Regions from separate parts of the Nocardia spumae genome, predicted to be linked through region 2. Evidence: riboswitches for the same ligand, from Rfam matches in the RefSeq annotation. Region 2 holds a riboswitch; the other holds the start of a gene.
What was found. A riboswitch is a leader RNA that binds a small molecule or an ion and turns the genes downstream of it on or off. The one in region 2 is predicted to bind S-adenosylmethionine.
Positions count from the first base shown of each region.

Region 1: it holds a riboswitch for S-adenosylmethionine, as region 2 does, so the genes downstream of both, LKD76_RS17170 (GNAT family N-acetyltransferase) here and metX (homoserine O-acetyltransferase MetX) in region 2, are expected to answer to the same signal.

Region 1 is NZ_JAJFZL010000001.1:3,837,272-3,843,041, reverse strand. It holds gene LKD76_RS17175 (ABC transporter substrate-binding protein) at 1-1,592, opposite strand, end outside; gene LKD76_RS17170 (GNAT family N-acetyltransferase) at 1,705-2,295, opposite strand; SAM riboswitch class I at 2,297-2,388, opposite strand; gene LKD76_RS17165 (rhomboid-like protein) at 2,479-3,165, opposite strand; gene LKD76_RS17160 (L,D-transpeptidase) at 3,487-4,644, shown strand; gene LKD76_RS17155 (META domain-containing protein) at 4,671-5,111, shown strand; gene LKD76_RS17150 (S8 family serine peptidase) at 5,460-5,770, shown strand, end outside.
Region 2 is NZ_JAJFZL010000001.1:6,014,301-6,020,070, reverse strand. It holds gene LKD76_RS26865 (hypothetical protein) at 1-321, shown strand, start outside; gene LKD76_RS26860 (DUF167 domain-containing protein) at 361-591, shown strand; gene LKD76_RS26855 (tRNA (cytidine(34)-2'-O)-methyltransferase) at 620-1,084, opposite strand; gene LKD76_RS26850 (GNAT family N-acetyltransferase) at 1,393-1,905, shown strand; gene LKD76_RS26845 (DUF3017 domain-containing protein) at 2,078-2,323, shown strand; gene metX (homoserine O-acetyltransferase MetX) at 2,401-3,564, opposite strand; SAM riboswitch class IV at 3,715-3,826, opposite strand; gene LKD76_RS26835 (NADP-dependent isocitrate dehydrogenase) at 4,116-5,333, shown strand; gene LKD76_RS26830 (MFS transporter) at 5,637-5,770, shown strand, end outside.

The sequences.
Region 1 (5,770 bases), 2.2 Mb from region 2:
CAGGTGTCGTGGAACTGCAGCCGCGCCGAGGCCTCGAAGGTCAGGTCGTGCACCGCGCCGGACACGCCGATCGCCTGCGACAGTTCGATGGTCGGCAACCACAGGCCGTTGTCGATCACCGCCCGCTGCGCCTGCCCGATGACCGCGGCCCGCGCGGCCGGGTCGGTGGTCGACAGCTGCTCGGCCAGTGCACCGTCCAACGCCGGAATCGGCCCGCGCTGGTTGAGGTTTCGCTGGCCACGGCCGAAGGTGGTACGCAGGATGTCGCCGTCGGCACGAGTGGTGTTGTAGTAGGTGGCGTCGAAATCTCCGGCGTTCTGCCGGGCGGTGTAGTCGCCGGCGGCCGCGAGTTCGAGCCGCAGATCGACCCCGATCGCGCGCAGTTGCTGTTGCACCAGCTCCACGGTGGCCTGATTGCCGGCGAACGCGGTGCTGAACAGCACCCCGAACGACAGGCGGCGCCCGTCCTTGACCCGGATACCGTCACCGCCGGGCACCCATCCGGCCTGATCCAGGATCCGGCGCGCCTGGCCGGGGTCGTAGCCGAGCTGCGCGGAAAGGTCGACGTAGGCGGGTGTTTTCGAGGCCAGGGAACCGGTCGCCGCACGGAACTGCGGCCCCAGGACGGTATCCACGAGCTGTCTGCGGTCGATCCCGTGCAGGAGCGCCTGACGCACCGCGGGGTCCGACAGTGGCGCCCGGCTCAGATTCGGTTGCAGACCGAACGGCACGCCCGGATTCGAGGCGAACTGTACCTTCGCGCCGGTGGCCTCGAGCTGCGGAACATCCTGTGGCAGGGCGTCACTGACGGCGTCGAGCTGGTTCGACGACAGGCTCCCGGTCCGCACCCCGGCCTCGGGCACCACCGTGAATTCGATGCGATCCAGATACGCTTCGCCGGGGTGCGCGAAGACCGCTGATCCCCACCGGTATCCGGTCCGTTTCACCAGGGCCGCCGATACGTCCTGCCGGTAGCCGGCATAGACGAACGGGCCGCTGCCGATATCGTCGCCGAGGCAGCGCTGTTCGGCCGGTTTCGCGGTGGTCGCGTCGGCGAGGATACCCAGCTGCGGTGTCGAGGACGCCTGCAGGAATTGGGCGTTCGGCGCGTCGAAGTGAACTTCGGCGGTCAGCGGAGCGACCACGGTCGTACCCGCGTATCCGGACAGGTAGCTCGCCCCCAGTGGCGCCTTCGCCGCCGTGAGGGTGTGCACCACGGCGTCGAAGTTCTTCTGCACCGAGGTGGCGGTCAGCGGGGTGCCGTCACTGAAGGTGACATCGGGCCGCAGGTGGAAGGTGAAGGTCTTCGCGTCCGGGCTCACCTGCCAGGACGTCGCCAGCCAGGGCTTGATCTCGCCACTGGCGGGATCCTGGTCGGTGAGCGAATCGACGATCTGCCGGGTCACGTACAGGGTCTGGTTGGTGCCGGCCTGGGCGGGGTCCGAGCAGGTCGGCGCCTGCGACAAACCGTAACGCAGGGTGCCGCCCGGTTGCGGCGGCCCGGCGTCGCCGCCGGTGCCGGAGGTGTTCGCACAGGCGGCGATGGCCACCGTCGCGGTGAGTGCGAGCGCCGGCGCGATGATTCGTTTCATGCGGTGGCTCCGGGTGGATCGATTCGGTAGCGGTCGGTGCCCAGTGCCGGGCGGCGGACGGTGTGCCGTGGTGACGGCGCGATGTCGGCCCGGTACGGCAGCAGGCGGAACGTCATATGCGCACGACACCGGCCTCGTCCCGGATCTGCCGGTAACCGCGCACCGGCCGGTAGCCACTGTCGCGCCCGAAACGGTTGCGGCGCTGGGATATCGCGGGCGTCCGGGTCGGAAACCGCTCGAACGAGTGCGCGGGCGGGCCGCCGCGGTGGGCGAACGTGCTGTCGGCCGCGGTGTAGCCCGCCGACAGATACAGCGCCACGGCTTCGGGCTGGCGCGGACCGGTGGCCGCGACGATGCGCCGATAGCCTCGGCGCACGATCTCGGTCTCGAGTTCGTCGAGGACGAAGGTGGCCAGACCGCGGCGGCGATGTTCGCGCGCCGTCCAGATCCGTTTCAATTCGGCGGTCCGCGCGTCGTGGCGGCGGAAAGCCCCTCCGGCGACCGGTTCACCGTCCTCGACCACCACCAGCAGATCGCCGTGCGGCGCCGCGAAATCCGCGGCCGGGTGGTTCACCAGATCCGCGTGTATCGCACCGACGCTGCCGCCGTAGCGGCTGCTGTATTCGATCGCCAGTTCGGCCAGCAGTGGCGCGGCCATCGGATCGTGTTGGCCGATATGAAAGACACTGCGCACCATGATCATTCCTCCATCGGTTCCGGCGGTAGCACCCAACACCCGGTCGGGGGGTTGCTGCGACGTCGTGGAGCCGGATCTCTCGGTCGCTCTGGATGGGTGAGGGGAACGCTAGGGGAATTCCGGTGTGCCGTCAGCACTCCCGATCGCGGTGAATCCAATCCTTGCCGCGCGGGCGGATCGGCGGTGTCATCACCCCCGTGCCGAAGATCCGAATCGGGCCCGTGTCGCGGCGACCGGATCCCACGGTCCCGGCCGCCCCCGGGTCAGCGGATAGCAGGCGAAACCGAGGGTCATCGCACTGAAATGACCGATGTCGGTGAAGGTTCGGCCGGCGAAGACCGGCACAGTGTAGAAAATGATCACTCCGACGAGATAGAGGTAGCGCCACGGTGTGGCGATGCGATAAACGAGGACCGCGACCACGCCCGCCAGCGCGTAGCTGACCCCGTAGTCGAGAGTGTTCACCGCCGACTCCGGCGCGTAGTCGTGGTGGATCGCCCAGTAGAGCACGCCCTCGCTGATGTAGGTGGCGCCGACATGGGCGATCAGCACGACGATCAGCCAGCGCAGGGTGCCCAGCCAGCGCTCGGCCTGGGCGTGGAAGACGGTGTAGGACACGGCGTAACCCAGCCAGCCGCCGCCGGCGAGCCAGAAGGCGCTCGAGATCAGGACTCGAACCGGATCCTCCCGCAGGTGATGCAGGTTGGTCGAGCGATTGCCCAGCACGATGTCGGCCTGTTGCGGGGTCAGATGACGCACCACGAGGGTGGAGACCAGCAGGATCGCCAGCCACATGTAGGTGCCCGGGGCACGCCGGATATAGGTTCCGACCGCGCTCGGCACGGACGTCCAGCGGGCGGTGCCTCGGCTCGGCATCGGTCACCTTCCTCGACGGTGCGTACCCACCGCTCCACTATCGGCTCCGGCGGGCGGGGCCGGAATCACCCATGGCGGGTGAGAACAACCGACACGCGGCAAATGCCGCTAATACGGCAAAACGCCTGGTGAACGGGTGCCGATCGCGCGCGAATCCGTGCCGACACGTACTCTGCTGCTGCAGCGCGATACCGGATTCATGGTGTCCACTGGAGGGTGCTGTGTTCCCCCGGCGGTCCGGTGGACGTTGTGTATGCGAGGGTGCGAGCGGAGGCGGTGAGGGACGTGCGCGGGCGTCGATCTCTACTGGTGGTGTCGGCGATGTTGACGGCGATCGTCGCCTTGACCGGAGGCTGTGGTTCCCACGGCGCGACCTCGGCGGCGCCGCCGTCGAAGGCTCCCGAAATCACGGCGCCGGCCGCCGTCGATGTGCCGGCGGCCGATCACGGTCCGCTCAATCCCTCGACTCCGATCGTGGTGAACTCCGCCGACGGCATGTTGACCGCGGTGACCGTCACCGACGGGGACGGCAAACCCGTCGCCGGCACCTTCGCCGCGGACCGGCACAGCTGGACCTCCAAGGATCCGCTGGGATACGGGGCCACCTATCGGGTGCAGGTCCAGGCGGTGAATCTGGCGCAGGTGGCCACGACCAAGACCGCGACGGTCACCACGATCGACGCCGCGCACAAGGCGTACGCCAATGTCGTGCCGGCGCCGGATCTGGTGGCCGAATCCGGTATCGGGGTCGGACAGCCCATGGTCTTCCAGTTCACCGCGCCCGTCGCGAACAAGGCCGAGGTACAGAATCATCTGAAGATCACCGTCAGCCCGCCCCAGCCCGGCGCCTGGTACTGGGTCGACGACAAGGACGTCCACTATCGCGCGGCCCAGTACTGGCAGCCGGGCACCAAGATTCATATCGAGGCCGATGTGTTCGGGGTCGACTTCGGGGACGGCGTCTTCGGGGCGGAGAACAACAGCGCCGACTACACCGTCCACGACGCGTGGGTCGCCAAGGCCGACGGCAACACCGAGCAGTTGACGATCTTCCGCAACGGCGCGCAGGTGAATCAGATGCCGATGAGCCTGGGCTCCCCCGGCTTTCCGTCTCACGAAGGGCCGCATGTGATTTCGGAGAAGTCGCCCTCGATCGTCATGGACTCCTGCACCTACGGGGTATGCCAGGGGCAGGCCGGTTATTACCGGGAGAAGGTCGATCTGGACGAACGTATCTCCAACGACGGCGAATTCGTGCATTCCGCGCCCTGGTCGGTGGGACAGCAGGGGTCGAGCAACGTCTCGCACGGCTGTGTGAATCTCGCACCGGACAACGCGCAGTGGTTCTTCGACCATTTCGGTGTCGGTGACGTCGTGGAGATCACCAATTCCGGCGGGCCGACGCTGCCGGTATGGGACACCTACGGGGACTGGGAGGTCCCCTGGGATGTGTGGCAGGCGGGTAACGCGAGCAGTTGATTCGCGCCGCTCGCTAGCATCGACGTATGGTGGCGAACTTTCTGCGAATCTTTCCGGTGCTGGCGTTGCTCGCCGGGGGAGTCGCCTGTTCCGGGGGAACCGATGCCGCGCCGACGAATTCCGGTCCGGAATCCCCGGCAGGCCGGGCCTATATCTCGACCACCGTCGAAGGTTCGCACATTCCAGGCGACGGCCCATTACGCCTGACCTTCGCCGATGCCGGCCGCCTGAGCGCGAACGCCGGGTGCAACACCCTGATGGGAACGGCCGATCTGGCCGATCACACCCTGCGCACGGGCCCGCTGGCCGGCACCCGGATGGCGTGCGCGGGCGACCGCGCCGGCGCCGACGACTGGGCGACGGCACTGTTGCAGGCGAATCCGTCCTGGAAACTCGACGGCGAGACCCTCACCCTCGCGACCGCCGACCGCACGGTCACACTGCGAGAGACCGAGGACGCGCACTGATCCGTGCGGCCGGACCTCACATCGGGTCCGGGTACCCACGAGTTCCGCGAGGTGCGCTCGGCCGCAGCGGTATTCGCGGTGGCGTGGGCGGCGTGTGCCGTCGGCCCGGCTCTCGCCGTCGTCGATATCGGCCGGATAGCCGCCGGAATCGCGGAGCCGGGTCAGGGCCGCCGGTGGGTCGATAGCCTTCGGCTGGGCCTGGCGGATCACCCGGTACATCGTGGCGGCGCTGTGCCCGGTGTTGTCGGTGGGCGCGGTGATACACACCGGGCCGCACCGGCGCCATCGCTAGCAGGCTGTTCGCTGGATAGGTGGGAAATTTGGGCCCGATGACGGCAGGATGACCGTATGCGTGCACTGATTCAACTCCGCCCCTCCGCCGATCTGATTGCCGCAGTTGCCGATCCGAGCGTCTCGGTGGCCGCCTCCGATGTCGCCGGGGAGCTTCCCGGCTTCGATCTCGACCATTCGTATGCGCCGCTGTCGATTCCCGAGGCGAGTACCGCCCAGGGAGTTGTCGCCGCGGACACCGTGGTGGTCCGTGGTGAGATCGCCGATGCCGAACTCGACGCCACCGTGGCCCAGCTGACCCGAAGTGGTTCCGTCACAGGTGTTTTCGCCGATCCGAGAATCGAGACCACGCTCACCTGCGGTGGCGA
Region 2 (5,770 bases):
CGCACTCTGCGCGATCTGTACGGCACGGTTTCGGCATTGTCGGACCTGGTCGCCGATGCGGAGGCCGCGGGCTGCTCGGTCGCCGAGAATTGGACGGTCACCGGGGGTCGGGAAGGTGTCGCCGGGGAGTGGGCCGAACTCGTCGCCGAGGCCGTGGCCACCGTGCGGCATACCGATCAGCGGGGCCACGAGGCGATCCGGGCCGCGGCCGCCGCACTGCTGGAGGTGGCGAACGTATTCGAGCGTGCCGGATCCGGGGCGGATCGGCCGCCGGGTCCGGGGCCGGGGCATGGTCAGGGTCGCCGCTCGCGGAGGGCCTAGGCTGCCAAGGAGTCGATCGCCCACATCGAGGAGCAGCCCGTGCCGACTGTGGTCCGCGCGACCATCAAACCCGGTAGCCGCAAAGGCCCGCTCGTCGAAACCGGTGACGACGGCACCCTGCTCCTGTACGTGCGCGCACCCGCGGTGGAGGGCAAAGCCAACAAGGCCGCGATCGAACTGCTGGCACACCACTACGGTGTCCCCACATCGGCGGTGCGGCTCACGGCCGGAGCCACCTCCCGCTTCAAACGCTTCGAGATCGACAACTGAGCCGCGAACCACCCACGGGAGCGGGCGATTACACCGCTCCCGGGAACCCGAGCTGGCGCCATGCCTCGTATACGGCGACCGCCGCGGCGTTGGACAGGTTCATCGACCGGCGGCCGGGCAGCATGGGTATGCGCAATTGCTCGGTGATGTGCGTATCGGCCAGCACCTCATCCGGCAGTCCGGTCGGTTCCGGCCCGAACAGCAGCACGTCTCCGGGGCGGTAGGCGATATCGGTGTTGTGGGTGGTGGCGTGCGTGGTGAAGGCGAACACCCGCTCGGGTCGCAGCGATTCCCATGCGGCCGTGAGGTTTTCGTGCACGGTGACGACCGCCAGATCGTGATAGTCCAGTCCGGCGCGGCGCAGTTTCGGTTCCGACAGATCGAATCCGAGGGGCTCGATCAGATGTAGCTCGCATCCCGTACCGGCCGCCAGACGGATCGCATTACCCGTATTGGGTGGGATACGCGGTTCGAAGAACACCAGCTTGAGCACACCGAGACGGTACCCGTCCACCCGACGGGGCACGCGTCGGAGCCCGGCCTCTGCTACCGTGACCGGCGGCCGTTCGTGACGGCCGATCCGTTCCATCGATGCCGCGATCGCCCGCGGGGTCGACCAGTTCGCGGGAGGTGGGTTGATGACTGTGTGTGAGGCCGCCGTGCGCGCTGGTACCGAATACCGCCTCCGGGGCATCGGCTCCTTCCGCGCGTCGGCCTGATCTCGTCCACGGTTCCGCCGAGCGCTCGCTCGCGCAACCGCGTCGACTCATCACCCGATCTCTATGAAACGGATTCGTAGCATTGACTATTCGAACCTGGACCACGCGTGCCGAAACCGCCGCGGACATTCCCGTCGTCCACGCAATCAATACCGCCGCGTTCGACCGGCCCGACGAGGCCGATCTCGTCGAGGCACTACGCGGCGATCCGGCCTGGATCGACGGCCTGTCGATCGTGGCGGCCGGACCCGACGACACCGTCGTCGGCTACGCGCTGCTGACTCGCTGCCATATCGGCGACGTCCCGGCCCTGTGCCTGGGACCGTGCGCCGTACTGCCGCAGTACCAGCGCACCGGTGCCGGGGCGGCGTCCGTTCGCGCCGCATTGCGGGCTGCGGCCGACCACGGGGAGCATTTCGTCACTGTGCTCGGCCACCCCGAGTACTACCCGCGGTTCGGCTTCCGGCGGGCAAGCCGGTACGGCATCGATCTGAGCATCGATGTTCCCGATGACGCGCTGATGGCTCTCACGCTCGACGCGGGCCATCCGCTTCCGGCGGGCCGTATCCACTACGCCGCTCCGTTCGGCGTCTGATCCTCGCCCGGTCGCGGCGGCCGCATCCAGTGGCCGTCGCGACCGCGCCGCCCCCGCTCCCGGCGGCGGGACGACCGGACATGCGAGAATCGCAGCCGTGACCGATGCGCCCGCCACGCACCCGCAGCAGCACTCCAGCCCGGTGAACCGCTTCTTCCAGGTTCACCTGCCGATGCTGCTGGTCGTCGTGGTGTTGCTGGTCGCGGTGGTCTTCGTAGCGCAGGACCGCTGGCGCCGCGGCGCGTTCTTCATCGGCGGAGCGACACTACTGGCCGCGGCGTTCCGGTTGTGCCTGCCGCCGGCCCGGGTCGGGCTGCTGGCGGTGCGGAGCAGGCCGTTCGATATCGGCGCCTACACGGTGCTGGGTGGCGCGATCATCGTGCTGGCCGCCACCATCAGCAGCCTCGGCGTCGGCTGAGGGCATCGAGCCCGGCCCGGGCTGCGGGGATCGAGCCCGGCCCGGGCTGCGGGGATCGCGGTGACTGCCGGCGAGGATCAGGCGCGGGCGTTCCGGGCGGCGCGAGCCAATTCCATCGTCTGCTCCAGCAGTTTGCCGATCGCCTCGGTCTCGGTGAGGAAACCGTCGTGGCCGTCGCGTGAGTGCACGACTTCCAGCCCCTTGCAGCCGGGCAGCAGATCGGCCAGTTCCTGCTGGGTTCGCAACGGGTACAACCGATCCGAATCCACACCGCCGACCAGGCACGGGACCGGGGTGGCGGCCAGTGCGGCCTCGATACCGCCGCGACCGCGGCCGACGTCGTGGCGGTTCATCGCCTCCGACAGCAGTACGTAGGTGGCCGCGTCGAAACGGGCGACCAGCTTGTCGGCCTGATGGTCGAGATAGCTCTGCACCGCATACCGTCCGCCGTCCCGAGGGTCTTCGTCACCCTGCGCGGAGTTCGCGAACCGGTGATCGAGCTCGAATTCGGTGCGATAGGTCAGATGCGCGATCCGGCGTGCGATACCCAGGCCGGCGCGCGGGCTGCGGCCGGTGCCGTGGTAATCGCCGCCCTGCCAGTCCGGATCGGCCTTGATCGCGGCGATCTGCGTGGTCTGGGTGCCGATCTGATCGGCGGTCGCCCGGGCGCCGACGGCCAAGACCAGCGCGGCGTCGACGCGATCGGGAGAGCCGACCATCCACTCGAGCACCCGCATACCACCCATGGATCCGCCGACGACCGCGGCGATGCGGGGGATGCCCAGCAGCTCGAGCAGTGTCACCTCGACGGTGACCTGATCGCGGATCGAGATCTCCGGAAACCGAGCGCCCCAAGGCTTTCCGTCCGCGGCGAGGGAGCCGGGCCCGGTACTGCCCTGACAACCGCCCAGCACATTCGTGGCGATGACACACCAGTGGTCGGTGTCCAGTGCGGCGCCGGGGCCGACCAGTCCGTCCCACCATCCGGGCAGCGCGTGCCGATCGTCGGGGTTGCCGCAGACGTGGGAATCGCCGGTGAGTGCGTGTTCGACCAGCACCACGTTGTCCAGTCCGGGGGACAGCTCACCCCAGCGCTGCACCGCGAGCTCGACGCCGGGTATCACCGCGCCGTTCTCCAGCCGGACGTCGCCGATGCCGATGGTTCCCAGGCTGCCGTCCGGCGGCGGTAGCAGTGTCGTTGCGCCGGGCCGCGACGTGTTCGATTCGATACTCACGGTCACCGCGCCGTCACCGCGCAGAGCCGCGCCGCACGTTCGACACGAATACCTCGAGAACACACATCCCCGATGTTAGCGACACCCCCCGGGCGCGCCGCCGCCTCCACACCCTTGCCGTCGGGCACGGTGAATTCACTCACTTGTTGCTCCTGATCGTCGCGCTTGCCCTCGGCTTTCGAGAGCCCGGTCAATCACCCGGAGCACCCCACCGCAACTGGAGGGTTGCCGGCCAGCGAGCCGGGGCTTGGCGCTGGCACTCATGACCTGCTGTGGATGGTAACAATCGGTCCGGACGGGTGCGAGGGTTGGGCTCAGCCGATCGGGGTGGCGGCCGCCGCGGGAAATGTGGCCGATGTGACGTGCGTATCACTCAATGGGGCGGCCCCTGTTTCTGAGACACAGCGCACCAGTACGCTTGTCTTGTTTAGCACCAGGCGTCTCGTGGACAACGCGGGGCGTATACGTTGTCTGTTGAACAGCTGGGGTCCGCTCACAAGCGTGCTCGCCTGGCCGTGCAATGGGAGCACACCTTCCTTAGGAGGACACGAAGATCCATGTCCAAGATCAAGGTTGAAGGGACCGTCGTCGAACTCGACGGCGACGAGATGACCCGGATCATCTGGCAGTTCATCAAGGACAAGCTGATCCATCCGTACCTCGATGTGAACCTCGAGTACTACGACCTGGGCATCGAATACCGCGACAAGACCGATGACCAGGTCACCATCGACGCGGCCAACGCCATCAAGAAGCACGGCGTCGGCGTCAAATGCGCCACCATCACCCCTGACGAAGCGCGGGTCGAGGAATTCGATCTCAAGAAGATGTGGCGTTCGCCGAACGGCACGATTCGTAACATCCTCGGCGGCACCATCTTCCGCGCGCCGATCATCATCTCCAACGTTCCGCGTCTGGTTCCGGGCTGGACCAAGCCGATCATCATCGGCCGTCACGCCTTCGGCGACCAGTACCGCGCCACGGACTTCAAGGTGCATCAGGCGGGCACCGTCACGATCCAGTTCACCCCGGAGGACGGCTCCGAGCCGATCGTCCACGAAGTGGTGAAGATGCCCACCGACGGCGGTGTCGTCATGGGTATGTACAACTTCAAGAAGTCCATCGAGGACTTCGCGCGGGCCTCGCTGAACTACGGCCTGCAGCAGAACTACCCGGTCTACATGTCGACCAAGAACACCATCCTGAAGGCCTACGACGGCATGTTCAAGGATACGTTCCAGGAGATCTTCGACACCGAGTTCAAGCAGGAGTTCGACGCCGCCGGCCTGACCTACGAGCACCGGCTGATCGACGATATGGTCGCCTCCGCCCTGAAGTGGGAGGGCGGCTACGTCTGGGCCTGCAAGAACTACGACGGCGATGTGCAGTCCGACACCGTGGCGCAGGGCTTCGGCTCGCTGGGCCTGATGACCTCGGTGCTGCTCACCCCGGACGGCCGCACCTGTGAGGCGGAGGCCGCGCACGGCACCGTGACCCGGCACTTCCGCCAGCACCAGCAGGGCAAGCCCACCTCCACCAACCCGATCGCCTCGATCTTCGCGTGGACCCGTGGCATCGCCCACCGCGGGAAGCTGGACAACACCCCCGAGGTCATCGGCTTCGCGCAGACTCTCGAGGATGTCGTCATCAAGACCGTGGAGAGCGGTCAGATGACCAAGGATCTGGCGCTGCTGGTCGGTGGCAACCAGGGCTACCTGACCACCGAGGAGTTCCTCGGCGTGCTCGACGCCAACTTGGCGCGCGAACTGAGCTGAGCGCCGTCGTCCGCCCGGAGCTTCCGGTGCGGGCGGTAGAGATATCCGGGCACCCGCCCCCACCGATTCGGTGGCCGCGGGTGCCCGAATTGCGTTCCGGACCGGTGCGCGTCCGGTCCGTGAGTCGAATCACCTCGATACCGGGTATCGGTCGGCGCCGGGCGCGCGTTGGCCAACCCTATGGTCGACTCAGCTCTCCTGCGCAGCGCAAGCCCTGCCGACGATCTCGCGCCCGCCGGGACGACAGGACGACAGGACTCGTCTCGGCCGGATCCGGTTCGCACCGGATGGCACATCCCGGCGATGCTCGCGTTGGCGCTCGGCGGCTTCGGCATCGGCACCACCGAATTCGTCACCATGGGCCTGCTGCCCGATATCGCCGCGGACCTGCGGGTATCGGAGCCCACCGCCGGACATGCCGTCTCGGCGTATGCGCT